One region of the Rhodoglobus sp. G.S.23 genome, then DNA from elsewhere that is predicted to be linked to it. Evidence: predicted binding sites of a transcription regulator. Region 1 holds the regulator's gene; the other holds the start of a gene.
What was found. The regulator HrcA, encoded in region 1, represses chaperone genes, less so after heat shock. The targets are predictions, from matches to a motif close to TTNGCACTCGNNNNNNNCGAGTGCNAA.
Positions count from the first base shown of each region.

Region 2: a site for HrcA is predicted at 7,387-7,413, ahead of groL (chaperonin GroEL). Genes of this name have one in related genera too.

Region 1 is NZ_CM155237.1:1,727,419-1,737,030, reverse strand. It holds gene holA (DNA polymerase III subunit delta) at 1-89, shown strand, start outside; gene rpsT (30S ribosomal protein S20) at 204-464, opposite strand; gene AC1ENN_RS08330 (DUF4190 domain-containing protein) at 1,002-1,433, shown strand; gene lepA (translation elongation factor 4) at 1,556-3,424, shown strand; gene AC1ENN_RS08320 (DUF1990 family protein) at 3,430-4,023, shown strand; gene AC1ENN_RS08315 (HAD family hydrolase) at 4,020-4,697, opposite strand; gene hemW (radical SAM family heme chaperone HemW) at 4,797-6,047, shown strand; gene AC1ENN_RS08305 (DUF4870 domain-containing protein) at 6,063-6,437, opposite strand; gene AC1ENN_RS08300 (DUF4870 domain-containing protein) at 6,527-6,925, opposite strand; gene hrcA (heat-inducible transcriptional repressor HrcA) at 7,138-8,160, shown strand; gene dnaJ (molecular chaperone DnaJ) at 8,184-9,284, shown strand; gene AC1ENN_RS08285 (16S rRNA (uracil(1498)-N(3))-methyltransferase) at 9,294-9,612, shown strand, end outside.
Region 2 is NZ_CM155237.1:2,262,845-2,272,069, reverse strand. It holds gene AC1ENN_RS11085 (zinc-binding dehydrogenase) at 1-154, shown strand, start outside; gene AC1ENN_RS11080 (VOC family protein) at 256-393, shown strand; gene lipB (lipoyl(octanoyl) transferase LipB) at 505-1,143, shown strand; gene lipA (lipoyl synthase) at 1,140-2,129, shown strand; tRNA gene AC1ENN_RS11065 (tRNA-Thr) at 2,323-2,396, opposite strand; gene AC1ENN_RS11060 (DMT family transporter) at 2,421-3,404, shown strand; gene msrB (peptide-methionine (R)-S-oxide reductase MsrB) at 3,401-3,799, opposite strand; gene AC1ENN_RS11050 (GNAT family N-acetyltransferase) at 3,854-4,312, shown strand; gene AC1ENN_RS11045 (HtaA domain-containing protein) at 4,312-5,130, shown strand; gene AC1ENN_RS11040 (heme/hemin ABC transporter substrate-binding protein) at 5,131-6,144, opposite strand; gene AC1ENN_RS11035 (DUF3263 domain-containing protein) at 6,370-6,669, shown strand; gene AC1ENN_RS11030 (LytR C-terminal domain-containing protein) at 6,673-7,245, shown strand; gene groL (chaperonin GroEL) at 7,456-9,084, shown strand.

The DNA.
Region 1 (9,612 bases):
CGGATGCTCAGGTTAAAGGTTTGGGGCGAGACCCTGTCTTTGCGCTCGAACGCATGATTTCGATTGTGGCGGCTCGCGGCATCCACTAGCTAGTCGTATCCTCTGGCCGGTCGCGCTTCCTGCGTGCACGACTTAACGACAAACGCCCCCAGCCGCGAACGGTGGGGGCGTTTTGTGTTCGGCTTTGCGCCGATCAGAGGTCTTTAGAGTGCTGCTACCTGCTTGGCGATGGCCGACTTGCGGTTCGCTGCCTGGTTCTTGTGCAGGATGCCCTTGCCGGCTGCCTTGTCAAGGGTCTTGGTTGCTGCGACGAGACGTGCTGTTGCGGTCTCTTTGTCGCCAGCCTTGATCGCTTCGCGAGTTGCGCGGATAGCCGTCTTGACCTGGCTCTTGACCTGGCGGTTGCGGTCTTGTGCCTTCTTGTTGGTACCAATGCGCTTGATCTGCGACTTAATATTTGCCACGTTGAGGTGCTTTCTTGTTTGTGGATCAGAGATGGTGGGCGGCCGTGGAAGAGAATCGGTGTTCTGATTCCCGGCCGCGATGCGCATACTGTTCGACGAAGAACGTTATGCATAAGCCAACAGGCAACATTACCAGCGCGGTGGAGCTATGGCAATTGCGGAGCAATTGCGCGACCCCAGCGCCGGACAAACTATGTTTGTTCGGTTCCGGTGGAGCTATGGCAATTGCGGAGCAATTGCGCGACCCCAGCGCCGGACAAACTATGTTTGTTCGGTTCCGGTGGAGCTATGGCAATTGCGGAGCAATTGCGCGACCCCAGCGCCGGACAAACTATGTTTGTTCGGTTCCGGTGGAGCTATGGCCACAATCGTGGGTCCGTTTGTTGTTCTGCTTTCACAGGCTAGTGCAGCGGGGTTTTCTTTGCTGGTGTGCCACGCCATTTGTGCTGGTTTTGCTGGGTGTTGACGTATTTCCCGCTAGTTATTTCGGGGGTTATCCCGATTCCTTGAGTGTTGATGGTTTTCTATCGTCGAGGTATGACTTCTTCAACTATTTCCGATACTTCCGATTCGACTGTGGATTCTTCTGCGGTGGTGCTTTCGCCGTCTGATGAGCAGGGCTCGAGCGCTGATTCACCTGCTGCTGGTTACGCTGCGTCTGCTGATGCCGCACCTCAAGCATCCGGCCCGTCTGTTGCTGCTTCGTCCCGCCCGGCGCTGAGCTCGACTCGCACGATGAGCATCTTGGCGTTGAGTTTGGGTATTGCGTCGTTCTTCTTTGCCCAGAGTGTTGTTGTGCCGTTGGCGGCGGTGATCTTGGGTGTTTTTGGTCTTCGGGATGAGCCTTCGGGGCGCAGTTTCTCGGTCTGGGGCATTGTTTTGGCGTGTGTGGCTACCTTTGGATGGGTTGTTCTGCTGGCGGCGGGTGCTGTTCTTTCGTTGCCGTTCCTCTTCTTGGCAGCGTTCTAGAGCTTCAGAGAGGCTGCGTTTGGCCGCTAGTTGGCGGGTTGCCTGGGTCGAGTATCTGGCGATGAGCTGCCGTTTTGGTCGCGTGCGCGCAGGATGCCCGGTCTCATGGGAGAATTGGGCGGATGTCTCCTCGCGCCTCTTACACACTTGAGCCTGCTTCGACCGATCCCGCGTTTATCCGCAACTTTTGCATCATCGCGCATATCGATCACGGCAAGTCCACCCTCGCTGACCGCATGCTGTCGGTCACGGGGGTTGTTAGCGACCGCGATATGCGGGCCCAGTACCTCGACCGTATGGATATTGAGCGTGAGCGCGGCATCACGATCAAGAGCCAGGCTGTTCGTATGCCGTGGGCCCTTACTGATGAAAACGGTAAGGAGCAGGCATACGCACTCAACATGATTGATACCCCTGGCCACGTTGATTTCACTTATGAGGTGTCCCGTTCGCTTGCGGCGTGTGAGGGCGCAATTCTTTTGGTTGATGCGGCGCAGGGCATTGAAGCTCAGACGCTGGCGAACCTGTATTTGGCTATGGAGAACGATCTGACGATCATTCCCGTACTCAACAAGATTGATCTTCCCGCGGCTGATCCCGATAAGTATGCCGATGAGATTGCTGGCCTGATTGGCTGCGATCCGTCAACGGTTCTTCGGGTGTCTGGCAAAACGGGTGTTGGCGTTTCTGAGTTGCTCGATGAGGCGACGCGGCTGATTCCGGCCCCGATCGGCGATCCGGATGCTCCGGCCCGCGCCATGATTTTCGACTCGGTGTATGACGCTTACCGTGGCGTTATTACGTACGTTCGCATGATTGACGGCAGGATGACGCCGCGCGAAAAGGTCATGATGATGTCGACGAAGTCGGCTCACGAATTGCTCGAGATTGGCGTGAGCGCACCTGAACCGACACCGACAAAGGGTCTTGGCGTTGGTGAGGTTGGGTATCTCATTACCGGTGTGAAGGATGTGCGCCTGAGCAAGGTTGGCGATACTGTCACCAACTTCGCGAAGCCGTCTACGGTTCCGCTGAAGGGCTATTCCGAGCCGAAGCCGATGGTTTTCTCGGGTATGTACCCGATTGATGGTTCTGACTATCCGGTGCTGCGCGAAGCTCTTGACAAGTTGAAACTCTCGGATGCTGCGCTCGTCTACGAGCCTGAGACGTCTGTTGCTCTTGGCTTCGGTTTCCGTTGCGGATTTTTGGGGCTGCTGCACTTGGAGATTGTGCGTGAGCGGCTCGAACGTGAGTTCAACCTCGACATGATCGCCACGGCGCCGTCGGTGATTTACGAAGTAATGGGTGACGACAAGAAGTTCACCACTGTGACGAACCCGAGCGAATTCCCTGGCGGCAAGATCGCTAGTGTGAGCGAGCCGATGGTGAAGGCATCCGTTCTTACACCGAAGGATTTCGTCGGTACGGTTATGGAACTCTGCCAGTCTCGCCGCGGCACAATGCAGGGCATGGAATATGTCGGTACCGACCGCGTGGAGCTTCACTACACGATGCCGCTCGGCGAAATCGTTTTCGACTTCTTTGATCACTTGAAGAGTCGAACGCAGGGCTATGCGAGCCTCGACTATGAGCCAAGTGGACATCAGGAAGCCGACCTCGTGAAGGTGGACATTCTTCTTCAGGGTGAAGCTGTTGATGCGTTCAGCGCGATCGTGCACCGCGACAATTCGTATGCCTACGGCGTGCTGATGACCGAGCGCTTGAAGAAACTGATTCCGCGTCAGCAGTTTGAGGTTCCCATCCAGGCAGCGATCGGCTCCAAAATCATCGCGCGTGAGTCAATTCGCGCGATGCGCAAAGACGTTTTGGCTAAGTGTTACGGTGGCGATATCAGCCGCAAGCGCAAGCTCCTCGAGAAGCAAAAAGAGGGCAAGAAGCGTATGAAAATGGTGGGGCGCGTCGAGGTTCCGCAGGCTGCTTTCATTGCAGCGCTGTCTGGTGAAGTCGAAGCCGGCAAAGAGAAGAAGTAGACGAAGTGGATGCCCGCACCTACCCCAATGCGCCTGTTACGTACGGCGCGGTGGGTGCCACGCGTGGCAGCACTTTTACCGCTCTTCCTCCGAAGGGCTTCCGTCGCGTTGAGCGCACGGCCAGAATTGGTCACGGCGATGAGCGGTGGGCTTTCGCGCACCAACAAATTTTGACGTGGGGTGTTAAGCGCCGCAGTGGTTTCGGTGTGACCGTGTTGCCTCGCGATCCCGCCGGTGAACCGCTCGATCTTTCGCACGACAATGATGCCCACCCCAAAGTTCGCCCCGGTGACACCATCGTGCTCACGGTAGGGCGAGGTCTGTTCGCGGCCCACGAGCCAGTACGCGTCGTTTACGTTGTTGATCAGCCAACGGTCGCTGGTTTTGCTTATGGAACCCTAGAGGGTCATCCCTTGCGTGGTGAAGAGTCATTCATGATTGAGCGCCGCGACGACAATTCGATTTGGATCACTGTTCGTTCGTTCTCACGACCGTCGTCAACCAAATGGATGTTGCTGTCGCCGGCCTTGCGAGTTTTGCAGTACGTAGTGGTTGGCCGCTATTTGCGAGCGCTTGGCGGCCCCGTTACTTCGACTTAGTCCCGCGTGGCAAGCTCGGCGATGATTCCGATCACGTCGTCGATGCCCGACTCTAGGTCGGAAATGACCAGTCGAGCGTTGGTGTTCCGGAGATCGGCAACGGAGAATGCTCCGGTGGCGACGGCGATAAAGGGCAATTGCGCGCTGTCAGCGGCTAGCCCATCATTCGGGGTGTCACCAATAATGACGTGCGGTCCGGCACCGAGCAGGGGTGCGACGAGCGAGGTGAGGTGTGAGCGATTGGGCGATCGATCACCAAAGAATGAGTTCTGCCAGTTGAAGTCGTTGAGGGAGTAGCCGGCGGCCAACAGTTTGAAGCGCGAGTGCTGAGGGCCATTGCCGGTGAGCAGCGCGTTTGTCCAGCCGTGTCGTGAGACTTCGCGCAGCGCCCGTTGACCTCCGGCGACGGCTTCGCGAGTGAAGCCGAGGTCGTGCTGGGCTTGCGTCCGACTGTCGAGTTCGGTGAGCAGATCATCCAACATCGCGGGGGAGTGTCCATTGAGCTGCAGCAGTTCGGCGAGCAGCTGTCCCTCGGTCATGCCGTGCGGGCTAGCGATCCGTCGCTGTGGTGGGGCGCCGGTGACGCGAGTGAAAGCGTCGACGTAGACCGTTGCACCGTCTCGAGAGTTGTGGATGAGGGTGCCGTCGATGTCCCAAAGAATGTGCGTTGTCACGGTGACATTCTCCCATGACCGAGGTGCGACAATTGAGGTTGTGCCTGCATGCAACTGCTGGGGCACGCTCGTGTGATCAGCTGTTTAGGGGACTCGTTCGTGCCAGGTGCTTTGCCCATTGCCGACCCAGCACCCCTTGACGGCGCGCTACCAGAAAGCGCTGCCGCCGGTTCTGAGAACCGTCAGTGGAGTGTCTACATTCACGTTCCGTTCTGTCGGGTTCGCTGCGGTTACTGCGATTTCAATACGTACACGAGCGAAGAATTGCGCGGAGCGAAACGGTCTGACTACGCAACGGAAGCGATCGCTGAAATGGCATTGGCATCCACCGTGTTGTCCCAGGCTGGCGTTGCTCCCAGAAAAGCGTCGACAGTGTTCTTTGGCGGCGGCACTCCAACGCTGTTGCCCGTGACCGACCTCACTCGCATGCTCGCTGCCGCGCGCGATACATGGGGTTTCGCTTCGGATGTCGAAGTGACCACTGAGGCGAACCCTGATTCTGTTGACCGCGATTACCTGCTGGCGCTCAAAGATGCCGGATTCACGAGGGTGTCGTTTGGAATGCAGTCGGCAGTGCCTCATGTGCTGGCAACGCTGGAGCGCACTCACGACCCCGAGCGTGTGCCTCATGTTGTGGCGTGGGCTCGCGAGGTGGGGCTCGATGTGAGCCTCGATCTGATCTACGGAACTCCGGGCGAGACTTTGCAGGATTGGGAGCGTTCGCTTGATCACGCGATCGCGCAGGATCCTGACCATATTTCGGCCTACGCGCTGATTATCGAAACGGGCACGAAGTTGGCGGCACAGATTCGCCGCGGAGTTGTTGCTGCCGTCGATGATGATCTTCAGGCTGACATGTACGAATTAGCGGAGCAGAAGCTCAAGGCTGCCGGGTACGAGTGGTATGAGGTCAGTAACTGGGGCAAGGCAAGCGATGATCCTGAGGTCAGCAACACTAGTCGTCACAATTTGGGCTACTGGTTGGGCAATGACTGGTGGGGTGTTGGCCCTGGCGCGCACAGCCACGTCGGAGGAGTGCGCTGGTGGAATGTGAAGCACCCGGCGGCGTATGCGGATCGTATCGCCGCTGGTCGCTCTCCGGGGGCAGGTCGAGAGACGCTCGCTGACTCCAGTAAGTATTTGGAACACGTCTTGTTGCGCACCCGGGTGCGCAATGGGCTTCAGATTGACACGCTCGATGCCGAAGGTCGTACCGCGGTCGCTGGGCTGATTGCCGAAGAGCTCGTCGAAGCACGAGCCGCGCTGAGCGGAACGATTGAGCTCACACTAAAGGGGCGCCTGCTCGCGGATGCCGTAGTACGACGACTGCTCGCTGACGCCCCTATTTAGAGCGATGGGTCTGAGTTACTTAATGAACTCGAACGTGAGTGGGTAGCTGTAGGCCTGCCCTTTGTTCGCGGCGATTGCAGCGATGATGCTGAAGATGACGATCAGAACGGCGGCCGCGACAATAATGAGGAAGCCGATTCCGACGATGGTGAGAATCCCGCCAAGGAACATCGCGATATACATCGTGATTTGAAAGTTGAGTGCAGTGCGAGCGTGGGCGCGCACGAACGGTCCGCGGTCCTTGAAGACGAGGTAGCCAACGAGCGCTGAAATGAATCCCAAGAAGATTCCACCGATGTGAATCAGTGTCGACCAGAGCTTCTCATCGCTTGGACTCATCGGTTGGATCGGTGCGTACGGAGAGCTGGTGGGAGGTGTGGAATCTGACATGACTCCATTAAACCCTGCATTGGGCAAAAGAATAGCCCCGAGAGCCGAAGCTCCCGGGGCCGAGTCTTTTTCAGCGGGTAACTACCGCGTTACTTGATGAGACGAAGAGCGAAGGGGTAACGGTAGTGATTGCCATCCTTCGCCTTGGTGAAGCCGACGATCGAGAAGATGATCGCTACAACGACCAGAGCAAACCAGAGCAAGCCCTGGATTGGCGCGAAGAGACCGAAAGTGACTGCGGAGAGGATCGAACCGAGGATCGCGACGGCGATCTGCGCAATGGTCAGCGTGATCTGGAAGTTCAGCGCTTCCTTTGCTTCCACATTGGTGAAAGCACCGCGGTCTTTGAAGACCAGCCAGATGATGAGCGATGGCAGGAAGCTGAGGATTCCGCCCAAGTGAGCGAATGACGCCCACTGGTTGTCCTCAGCCGTGGTCAGTTGAGCGGCAGGCTGCGGTGCGGCGGGCTGCGGATTTGCGTCAGTCATGAGTTCGTGCCTTTCAGGTGAACAAGGGAACTTCCCGGGTTTCATCAAAGTGCTCGGTGTGCCACCTGAGCATTTCCCCGAAGGGGTAGCGCTCAAGTACAGAGACACGCTAGCGCTAATGAGTTGCGCGGTGCAACGGTTGTGTCACGGAGTGTCGAGTAAGATTGGCAGTCGAACGGATTGAGTGCCAATCAAGAGAGGTGGGTGGTGGCATGGTTTCCGCCCGCGGACTTGACGTGCTTCGAGTCATCGTGCAGGACTACGTTGCTACGCGCGAGCCTGTCGGATCCAAATCGATAGTCGAGCGTCATTCCTTTGGGGTGTCTGCTGCAACGATTCGCAACGACATGGTTTTGCTCGAAGACGAAGAGCTGATTACCGCTCCTCACACCTCGTCTGGCCGGGTGCCAACAGATAAGGGCTATCGAGTATTCGTCGACCAGCTTGCAGATCTGAGGCCGCTCACTAGCGCCCAGCGTCAAGCAATTGAGTCGTTCCTGGGGCAAGCAGACGATTTGGATGATGTTCTTGCGCGCACTGTCCGCATGCTGTCCCAGCTAACGAACAGTGTCGCGCTTGTGCAGTATCCGTCTCTTGCTACGGCTCGGGTGCGCCACGTTGAGCTGGTCCCCATTAATTCTTCGCGAATTATGACGGTGTTCATCACCGACTCCGGGCTCGTCGAGCAGCGGCTCATCGATGTTTCCGAACCTCTAGACGAGGTGTTTCTGGGGGAGATGCGCGCAAAGCTGAATTCGGCGCTCCACGATCAGTCGCTTCCTCAGGCGGCGGAGCGGCTCGCGAACTTCGCGGATATTTTTCCTGTGGAACGTCAGGCACTCGTCAGCCAGGTGGCATCCAGCTTGATCGAACAGGTATTGGCTAATCGCCATGACAAACTTGTTCTCGCGGGCACAGCAAATCTTGCGCGAACCGAGCAAGACTTCTCGGGAAGTATTTTTCCTGTTCTTGAGGCAATAGAAGAGCAAGTGACGTTGTTACGGCTCTTTGGAGAAATGCAAGTAACAAGTGGGTCCGTTTCCACGCGGATCGGACGCGAGAACGCAGAATTTGGGTTGGAAGAGACTTCGGTCGTCACGGGTGGGTACTCCTCGTCTGGCGGCGGCATTGCACGCCTCGGTGTGCTTGGTCCAACCCGCATGGATTATTCGAACAACATGGCAGCGGTTCGCGCGGTAGCGCGCTACCTGTCGCGACTTTTGGAAGAAAACTGAGCTCGTAAGGAGCAATCGGAACTTTGGCAGATCACTACGAAGCACTGGGCGTTGCCCGCGAGGCCACGCCAGAAGAAATCAAGAAGGCGTACCGCAAACTCGCTCGCGAGTTGCACCCCGACGTCAACCCGAGCGCAGATGCATCAGAGCGGTTCAAGTCCGTCACGCATGCCTATGACGTGCTCAGCGATCCGCAGCAACGTCAGCAGTACGACATGGGTGGAAGCGGCGGATTCGGCGGCGGTGCGAACTTCGGATTCGGCGACATCTTCGAGACCTTCTTTGGTGGCGGTGGTGGCGGACAATCCGTTGGACCACGCTCGCGACGGGAGCGGGGACAAGATGCGCTCTTGCGGGTTGAAGTCAGCCTGAAAGACACCATCTTCGGTGTCTCACGGGACATCGAGGTCAACACAGCTGTGCTCTGTGAAACGTGTGAGGGAAACTGCTCAGCTCCCGGCTCATCTCCAGTGCGCTGCGATATTTGTCAGGGTAGCGGCCAGATCCAGCGCCAAGTGCGCAGCCTTTTGGGCAACGTCATGACGTCGAGTCCCTGCGGCACATGCCGCGGATACGGCAACATCATCGTGAACCCGTGTGCCACGTGTGCCGGCCAAGGTCGCGTGCGCGCACAGCGCACCATTTCGGTTGACATTCCGGCCGGAGTCGAAACCGGTTTGCGGTTGCAAATGCCCGGTCAGGGTGAAGTCGGCCCGGCAGGCGGCCCGAATGGAGACCTCTTCTTGGAGATGAAAGTCCGTCATCACGACGTCTTCAGTCGCTCAGATGACGATCTTCTCGCAACCGTCGAGGTGCAGATGCTCGACGCGATCTTGGGAACCACCGTCACGCTCGATGGTCTCGATGACAAGGTCGAAGTTCACATCAAGCCTGGCACTCAGAGCGGTGAAGTTCTCACGGTCAAGGAACGAGGAATCACGAGCCTTCGCGGAGGCGGTCGAGGTGACTTGCGCTTGGGCATCCAAGTGGTCACACCTACCAAGTTGAGTGGTGCCGAGCAGACCTTGATCAAACAACTTGCTGCCATTCGCAAGAGCAAAGAACCACATTTTGCTGAATTCCAGCAGGGCCTGTTTGCGAAGCTTCGCGATCGGTTCCTGTAGGCGACGACCGTGGCGCACCTGTACATTGATGAAGAGCTCGACGACGCGCAGGTCGGCGATACGGTTTCGCTGACGAAAGCGGAAGCCCGCCATGCGGTGACAGTCTCACGCCTCAAGGTTGGCGAGACGATTGCGATTAGCAATGGTGCTGGGCTCACAGTTTCGGGGCCCATCACGACTGCCGAACACACAGAACTCAGCATCGAAGTAGCCGAGACGCACCGCACGCCACGCAGCACCCCTGCGGTGTTTCTCGCTCAAGCATTGGCCAAAGCCGACCGTGATGAGCTTGCGGTTCAAGTAGCGACCGAACTCGGCATTGACGGTG
Region 2 (9,225 bases), 540 kb from region 1:
CGCCTACATCGAACAACTGCTGCCCGCCGTGCTCGAAGGAACGGTGAACCCCGGCCTTGTCTTCGACCAGACCGTGAAGCTCGAACAGACCCCTGATGGCTACACCGCCATGGATGAGCGCACGGCCCTCAAAGTGATGGTCGATCCCACGTAGCTCTCACATCGGGTCGCCCTCTGGAGCTATTCTCTTCGCATGACCGCCAGGATCTCTAACATTTCCGTTCATGCTGAGAATCCGGATGCCCTCGCCGAGTTTTGGTCGAGGTCGAGTGCGCACGCCTCGTGTCTCTCGGTGCCTCAGTAGAGCAGGTACTCGAGGGAGCGTGGGGGCCGTTTAACGAATTCGCAATCATGATGAGAGACCCCGAAGGCAACGAGTTTTGCCTGCAATGAGGATGGCCGGGATGGCCGGGATGGCGGGCATGGCCGTGAGGCCGAAGCCTGGAACCGGGCGATGTGGATGGTTGCGTCCGAGTTCTGAACGTCGACGCCTATACTTCTGACGTGGTCGACTTTGTCGTCGCGGGGCTAAGCGCCAACTCCGTGCCGTATTTGACGGCCCTAGACCTGCAACGTGCCGTGCACGCCGCTGTTGTCTCGGGCCAGCGCACCGATACTCTCATTCTGCTTGAGCACCCGTCCGTGTATACGGCGGGCAAACGCACAGAGCTAAGTGAACGCCCCGATGACGGCACTCCCGTCATCGACACTGACCGTGGGGGCAAAATCACCTGGCACGGTCCCGGGCAACTGATCGGCTACCCGATCCTGCGATTGCCCGATCCGGTCGACGTCGTCGCCTATGTTCGACGGCTCGAAGGCTTTCTCATCGAGGTGCTCGCCGAACTCGGTGTTGCCGGGCATCAGGTGCAGCACCGCTCGGGGGTGTGGGTGACCAATGGCGCAATCGAAGACAAAATCGCTGCCATCGGCATCCGCGTTGCCGACGGAGTGACCATGCACGGATTTGCCCTGAACTGTTCCAATGAGTTCGATGCCTACGAACACATCGTCGCGTGCGGCATCCGCGATGCTGGCGTCACCTCGATCTCTCGAGAATTGGGGCGCACAGTGCAACCGGGAGACATCGTTGAGCTCATTCAAGCCAAGTTTTCTGACATGTGGGAGCTGGTGCAATCGTGAGCGCCGCACCGTCCGGCCGCAAGATGCTTCGCCTCGAAGTCCGCAACGCTGAGACTCCGATCGAGCGCAAGCCCGAGTGGATCAAAACGACAGCCAGAATGGGTCCCGAGTATCGGCAGCTTCAAGAACTGGTGAAAAGTGAAAACCTCCACACGGTCTGCCAAGAAGCAGCCTGCCCCAACATTTTCGAGTGCTGGGAAGACCGGGAGGCAACCTTCTTGATCGGCGGTGCACAGTGCACTCGGCGATGCGATTTTTGCCAGATCGACACGGGAAAACCCGCCGACTACGACACAGATGAACCTCGTCGCGTCGCCGAATCTGTCGTCGAAATGAAGCTTCGCTACGCGACTGTGACCGGGGTGGCTCGAGACGATCTCCCGGATGAGGGCGCGTGGCTGCACGCCGAGACCGTCCGACAGATCCATACCCGTGCTCCCGGAACTGGCGTAGAAATTCTCGCTACCGACTTTTCGGGAAATCCGGACTATCTCGGCGAAATCTTCTCGGCAAGCCCGGAAGTCTTTGCCCACAATGTAGAAACCGTGCCGCGGATCTTTAAGCGCATCCGCCCAGCATTTCGCTACGAACGATCGCTGGACGTTCTCACCCAAGCTCGTAATGCGGGAATGATTACCAAGTCAAACCTCATCTTGGGGATGGGCGAAGAGCGAGCAGAGATCAGTCAAGCCCTGCATGATCTTCATGACGCGGGCACCGACATCATCACCGTCACCCAATATTTACGACCAACAGCTCGCCATTTGCCAGTAGCCCGCTGGGTGCGACCAGAAGAATTCATCGATATCAAGGCAGAAGCAGAAGATATCGGATTCCTCGGAGTGCTCGCCGGCCCGCTCGTGCGATCCTCGTACCGTGCCGGGAGGCTCTGGGCGCAGTCGATGAAGGCTAAGGGCCGTGAAATTCCCGAACATCTGCGATCTCTTGCCGATGCAGCAGCGGTATTCAAACAAGCAGTGTCGTAGAGCGCTGAGCGGATCCCGCCCTTCGTGTGCCCTGGCGCCGGCACTGTTCCCGTCGTAACCGCGAAACAGGGTCGCGGCGAAACAAGAGTTGCTACGAGACAAGAGTTGCTGTGGAACAAGAGTCGCCGTTAAACAGCGATGTCGAAGGCCGCTAGGGTTTAAATAACCCCGACGGCCTTCGACATCTTTGCTGGGCCTCCTGTCGGATTCGAACCGACGACCCCCGCTTTACAAGAGCGGTGCTCTAGCCAGCTGAGCTAAGGAGGCTTGGACCAACGTCCTATTTTAGACATGACTACACCTATGCTCCCAACCAATCCGCAAAGTCGGCGTCGTGCACTGGCCGGAATTTTCGCTGCAGTCGCTGCTGGCGCCCTCGTTTCGGCCCAAAGTCGCATCAATGGAGAACTTGCGGTTGAGCTTCACGACTCGACCCTCGCAGCCCTGATTTCTTTCGGATCGGGCCTCATCATCCTCACGCTCATCGTGCCGTTCGTGCCAACCGCCCGCGCTGGATTTCGCACCCTCCGTACCGAAGTTTCCAGCAAAAGACTGCCCTGGTGGTACCTCACCGGTGGTGCGTTTGGAGCATTCTTCGTCCTGACTCAGGGCCTCGCGGCGACCGCCCTCGGCGTTGCGCTCTTCACTGTTGCGGTCGTGGCTAGCCAAACAATTAGCTCCGCCGTCATCGACCGAGTGGGGATCGGCAGCCTACAAAAGAGACCAGTCACCGCATTGCGAGTCGCGGCATCCGCCCTCGCAGTTGGTGCCGTAATTTTTTCTGGGCTCTCTGATTTGCGACTCGACGGACCCTTCTTGCTCGTGTTTCTGCCGCTTGTTGGCGGATTTGGCATCGGCTGGCAACAAGCCATCAACGGTCATGTGCGTCACGTGACCCGTTCGCCACTCACCGCCACCTACGTCAACTTTGTCGTCGGAACATCAACCCTCGCCATCGCGACAATCACGTTCGGATTCTTTGGTGGGTGGCAACACGAGTTTCCGACCGACCCAACGCTCTACATCGGGGGAGCAATCGGCGTGATCTTCATTGCCGTCGCTGCAGTGCTCGTACCTATCACCGGGGTGCTGTTCTTCGCACTCGGATCCATCGCGGGGCAGTTGATGGGCGCACTAGCACTAGAAATCTTCGTGCCAACAGACAGCGATGGGGTGGCACCGACCACCGTAATCGGTGTGGTGCTCACCCTCATCGCCGTAGCGATCGCTTCACTTTCGAGTCAGCGACCGCCAAAAAAGAAGCTGTCTAGCTAGTTGTCTTCTTCGAACTCCAGTGAGCTCGAGTTCAAGCAGAAACGGTCACCCGTTGGCGTTTGGTGCGCGTCATCAAAGAGATGACCCAAGTGTGAACCACAGGTTGCGCACACAACCTCGGTGCGAACCATGCCCAAGGAGCGATCTTCGCGCAGTTCAACAGCATCCGGGTTGATCGCCTCATAGAAACTGGGCCACCCCGAACCGGAGTCAAACTTGGTGCCACTCTTAAAGAGCTCAGCGCTGCAGGCGCCACAGCGGTAGGTGCCCTCACGTTTTTCGTCAAGAAGAGCACCAGACCACGGGCGATCAGTGCCGGCTTCACGCAGCACCGAGTACTTGAGGCCGAGCTCTTCCCGCCACTGTTCTTCTGTCTTATTCACCTTGTAGGTCATGGTGGTCTCCTTAGTTCGTCAGCTTTCGCTGCCCAGTACATTAAACTCGTGGTTGTGCCTAATGATTCCGTGATCGCCAAGTCTTGGGGCGAATTAACAACAACCGAGCTCTACTCGATCATGAAACTGCGCACAGACGTGTTTTTTGTTGAGCAAAAAGTCGACGAAGAAGAACTCGACAACCGCGACCAAGAAGACGCAACGGCTCATTACTGGATCGCCGACGACCACGGTGTCGCTGCCTACATCCGTGTTCTCTACAACGAGACCGCAGAATACCTAGATGGCCACCGCGTCATTGGGCGTGTTGTTGTACGCGAAGATCGTCGTGGTGAAGGCTTAGCGCAGATCATCATGAAGCGGATCATTGGCGACTTCAGCGGCGAAGCAATGCTGCTCCACGCCCAGGAATACATCGTGCCGCTCTACGCCAAATTTGGTTTCGAATCATTCGGTGAGCTCTATGAAGAAGCCACCATCATGCATCAATCGATGTACCGCACAGCCCAGTAATGCGTGGCCTCAACGTCTGCGTTCTCGGCCCCGCAGCGCTCATCATCACTGCCGTCGCTATTGCCATTACCCCCATGACAAGCAACGCCACAGAATTGGATGCGCCAGATACCCGCACCGGCACACGGTCGGCGACAACTGACGTGAACCTCGCCGCCGACGACTCCACTTGCCAAATATCGGATGCCGCCATCACCTGGGGTGTCAAAGAGTCGCTTCGGTCGTACATCAGCGGCACCATCGCGAACGGCGAATGGGCGGTGAGCGACGGTGCCACCTATGACACCCCCAACTTTGGTTGGAGCGAAGGTGCAGGCCAACTCGACGCGGGCCGTGGCACCCTCGCCTTTGACGGCACCCTGCGATTCACCGGCCACGACGGAATTCTCGACACCACGCTCGACGCGCTCGAACTGCAGTTCGACGGCACCACCAGCGCAAAGCTCGTCTTCGACGTTAGTGGAACCACTCAAGACGGGACGCCCGTCGACCAGTCCGGCGTGGAATTCGCAACCATTGACACATCCACCGTCGCAGTCGATAACGGCACCGCACAATTAGCCGCCGCCTCCGTGACGCTCACAGAGGCAGGATCTGCCGCGTTCGGCACCTACCCCGCTGGTGAAAAACTCGACCCCATCACGGTTACGTTTAGCGCGACGACCAACTGCATGCCAACGCCCCAAGCGAGCGTCACCCCGCGAGAACGGAACACCGTCGTGGCATTGGCGGTCGTCGCTGCCGCGGCAGCTGCAGGCCTCGTCTTTTTCGTCACCCGGTGGCGCGGAACCAAACGTTCGCCGCGCCAACGCCCCTAACTACGAACCAGAGCCAGGTGCATAAATGGCACGCGCGAGCGCATCAAGCACCATGACCGTGCGTGGGCCGAAGCTCAAAATCTCGCCATCATCCATCTCGACAAAGCGCTGATTTTTGCCAGCCTCCGTCAGCGCGACCGCCGGGCGAGCCTCAAGTAAGCCGCTCACGCCACCAACACTGTCGAGGCCATTGGTCATCACCAGAATGAGATCCGGATTCGCCGCAACCATCGCCTCATCCGTCATCGGACGCATACCTTCGAGACCGATCTCGGCAGCAACATCCACCCCGCCAAGAGCATTGATCAAGACATCTGAACCAGACTCCTGACCAAACAGGTAATAAACACCTGACGTTCCCCGCAAATAAAGAAACACCATGCGCAAGCGATCACCGCGCGGAACAATGCCCGCAATCTCCGTAATCTTCGCCTGAATTTCCGCAGCCAACTGCTCACCGAGCGCCACCCCCGCAGCCGGAACCCCCAACGTGGCTGCAGTTTGACGCGCCAACTCAGCAACCCCATTCACCGAGGGATCAGTCTCCACAAACACCACAGCAATGCCAGCATCCCGCAACTGCAACACCACATCGATCGGACCAATCGAACCATCCGTCACAACCAGATCCGGACGCATCGCCAAAATCGCTTCGCTATTGACCGTATGGGCACTCGACGTGATTACCGGCAACGCAGCAGCCTCATCAAACGTCGTAGAAATATCGCGCGCCACCAAAGAATCAAGCAAACCCAAACCGGCAACCGTCGCCGCAATCGACCCCGAAATATCCATCGCAATAACGCGGTCGGCCGACGAAACCGTCACCGAGACATCACCACTCAGATCATGTGACATCACGGTCGTCGGCAAGGACTGCTCCGGCGCAGAATCAGGAGCAGAAATACCCGCCGTCGGAAGAGCCGCGCGCACCAACCCGCTGTAATCCTTCGCATCATCCAACACCGTCAACTGAGACAAAGGAGAACTCGCATCAGCAGTGACCGTAACCATCGGCTGCTCCGCAACCGTCGAGATCGAACAACCGCTCACCACAAGCGCAACACAAGACACCACCACTGCAGTGGCGAAAAGTCGTAAGCGCATGAAGACCAATCGAAGACATCGGGTACTAAGGACATCCTAACCTCGACCGCCGCTGATTGACCGAGCAAGCCGCGTCGTTAGGCAATCCCAAAGGTTGCGCGCCCTAGAATTGCCACAATATTGGAGGTCGTCATGTCAGAACCCGAAACAACAACACACGCCTCCAACGGGCTACCCGAAAATGCGACCCAGATTCTCGACTTCGAACGCGAATGGACCCGCCACGTCGGGGCAAAAGAAGAAGCCATCAGCAGCCAGTTCCACGTATCAAGCGCGCGCTACTATCAAATGCTCAACGCCGTAATTGACGCACCAGCAGCCGTCACCTACGACCCCATGCTCGTCTCGCGACTACGACGCAACCGAGACAACCGGATGCGCAACCGCACAGTGCGCACAACACACCACCACAACGAAGAATTGACAGACTAATCAATGGCTAGTTACCCGAAAGATCGATTCGACGAACAGCCCGACGACATCGAACGCGTAGGCGCACACCGCGGACCCAAACGACGCGGAGGCGGCTGGATCGGATTCGCCTGGGCCCTACTCGCAACCGGAATCCTCGTCTTCGGTGGCCTCTTCGCCCTCAGTCAATACCTCGACGACGACCTCGGAATCCCCCTCTTCGCCTCACCAGAAGAACCCGCAGCCACCCCAGAACCCATAGAAACAGTCGAACCCCTCACCGACCCCACAACCATCGACCCCGCACGAGCACTCACCATCGACATCCTCAACGGAACCCCCGAAACCGGAGTACAAACCAGCGTCCTCGACGAACTCACCGCCGTCGGCTGGCCCATGGGCAGCGCCGCACCAGCCTCCCAACGCGACATCGAAGACACCTACGTTTACTACAGCAACCCCGAAGACGAAGACGTAGCCGCCGGCCTCATCAACGCCCTCGGAATCGGCGAAATACGACTCATCGAAGCCGACGTCTTCCCCGCAGCACAACTCACCATCGTGCTCGGAACCGACTACCTCACCGCCGTACAATAAGCAGCCAACCCCCACACCACACGACCACACCCGGAACACGCGCACTCGCCCCTGTCGAGTGCGCTGGGCTGTCTTGCACTCGCCCCTGTCGAGTGCGCTGGGCTGTCTTGCACTCGCCCCTGTCGAGTGCTAATTTTGACCTTGGCACTCGCATAGTTCGAGTGCCAACTTATTCGCTTGTACGACGTCCGGGAGGGACGAGAAACACACATGGCAAAGATCATTGCTTTTAACGAAGAGGCCCGTCGCGGCCTTGAGCGCGGCCTGAACATTCTCGCTGACGCCGTAAAGGTCACACTCGGCCCGCGCGGTCGCAACGTTGTTCTCGAGAAGAAGTGGGGCGCTCCCACCATCACAAACGACGGTGTATCCATCGCCAAGGAGATCGAGCTCGACGACCCGTTCGAGAAGATCGGTGCTGAGCTCGTCAAAGAGGTAGCAAAGAAGACGGATGACGTTGCCGGAGACGGTACGACTACTTCTGTTGTTCTTGCACAGGCACTCGTGCGCGAAGGCCTCCGCAACGTTGCTGCGGGTGCAGACCCCATCAGCCTCAAGCGCGGAATCGAAAAGGCCACCAACTCGGTCATTGAGGCACTCATTGCGAGCGCCAAGGAGATCGAAACCAAGGAAGAGATCGCGGCTACCGCATCAATTTCTGCTGGTGACCCCGAGATCGGTGCACTTATCGCTGAGGCGATCGACAAGGTCGGCAAGGAAGGTGTTGTCACCGTTGAGGAGTCGAACACGTTCGGCACCGAGCTTGAGCTCACCGAAGGCATGCGCTTCGACAAGGGATTCCTGTCGGCATACTTCGTCACTGACCAGGAGCGCCAGGAAGCGGTCTTCGAAGACCCCTACGTTCTTATCGTCAACGGCAAGATCTCGAACATCAAGGATCTGCTCCCCATCGTCGACAAGGTAATCCAGAGCGGCAAGCAGTTGCTCATCATTGCTGAAGACGTTGACGGAGAAGCACTCGCAACTCTCGTCGTGAACAAGATCCGCGGCATCTTCAAGTCGGTTGCCGTCAAGGCTCCCGGTTTCGGTGACCGTCGCAAGGCTCAGCTCGCTGACATTGCAATCCTCACCGGTGGACAGGTCATCTCAGAAGAGGTTGGCCTCAAGCTCGAGAACGCAACGCTCGAACTCCTCGGTCGCGCCCGCAAGGTCGTTATCACCAAGGACGAGACCACGATCATCGAAGGTGCGGGTGACGAAGAGGCGATCGCAGGTCGCGTCAAGCAGATCCGTGCCGAGATCGACAACACCGACAGCGACTACGACCGTGAGAAGCTCCAGGAGCGTCTCGCCAAGCTCGCCGGTGGCGTTGCAGTAATCAAGGCAGGTGCCGCAACTGAGGTTGAACTCAAGGAGCGCAAGCACCGCATTGAGGACGCAGTCCGTAACGCAAAGGCAGCGGTTGAAGAGGGAATCGTCGCCGGTGGTGGCGTTGCCCTGATTCAGGCTGGCAAGATCGCGTTCGACAGCCAGGCAATGGCTGACTTGGTCGGCGACGAAGCAACCGGAGCGAACATCGTTCGCGTTGCTATCGACGCACCGCTCAAGCAGATCGCACTCAACGCAGGCATGGAGCCAGGTGTTGTTGCTGACAAGGTCCGCAACCTCCCCATTGGTCACGGCCTCAACGCGGCAACCGGCGAATACGTCGACATGCTCGCTGCAGGTATCAACGACCCGGTAAAGGTAACCCGCTCGGCTCTGCTCAACGCATCGTCGATCGCTGGACTCTTCCTTACGACTGAAGCTGTTGTTGCTGACAAGCCAGAGAAGAACCCCGCTCCGATGGGCGACCCGTCAGGTGGCATGGACTTCTAAGTCCCGCCGCTAAACGTAGTCCCACCGCAGTAAACAGAATGGGCGTCTCCTGCGGGAGGCGCCCATTCTGGCGTTAACGCCCGCCACTCAGCCGCAACACGGCCGCAACTCGCCCGCACAGGGGCGTCAGCGCGGCCGAGC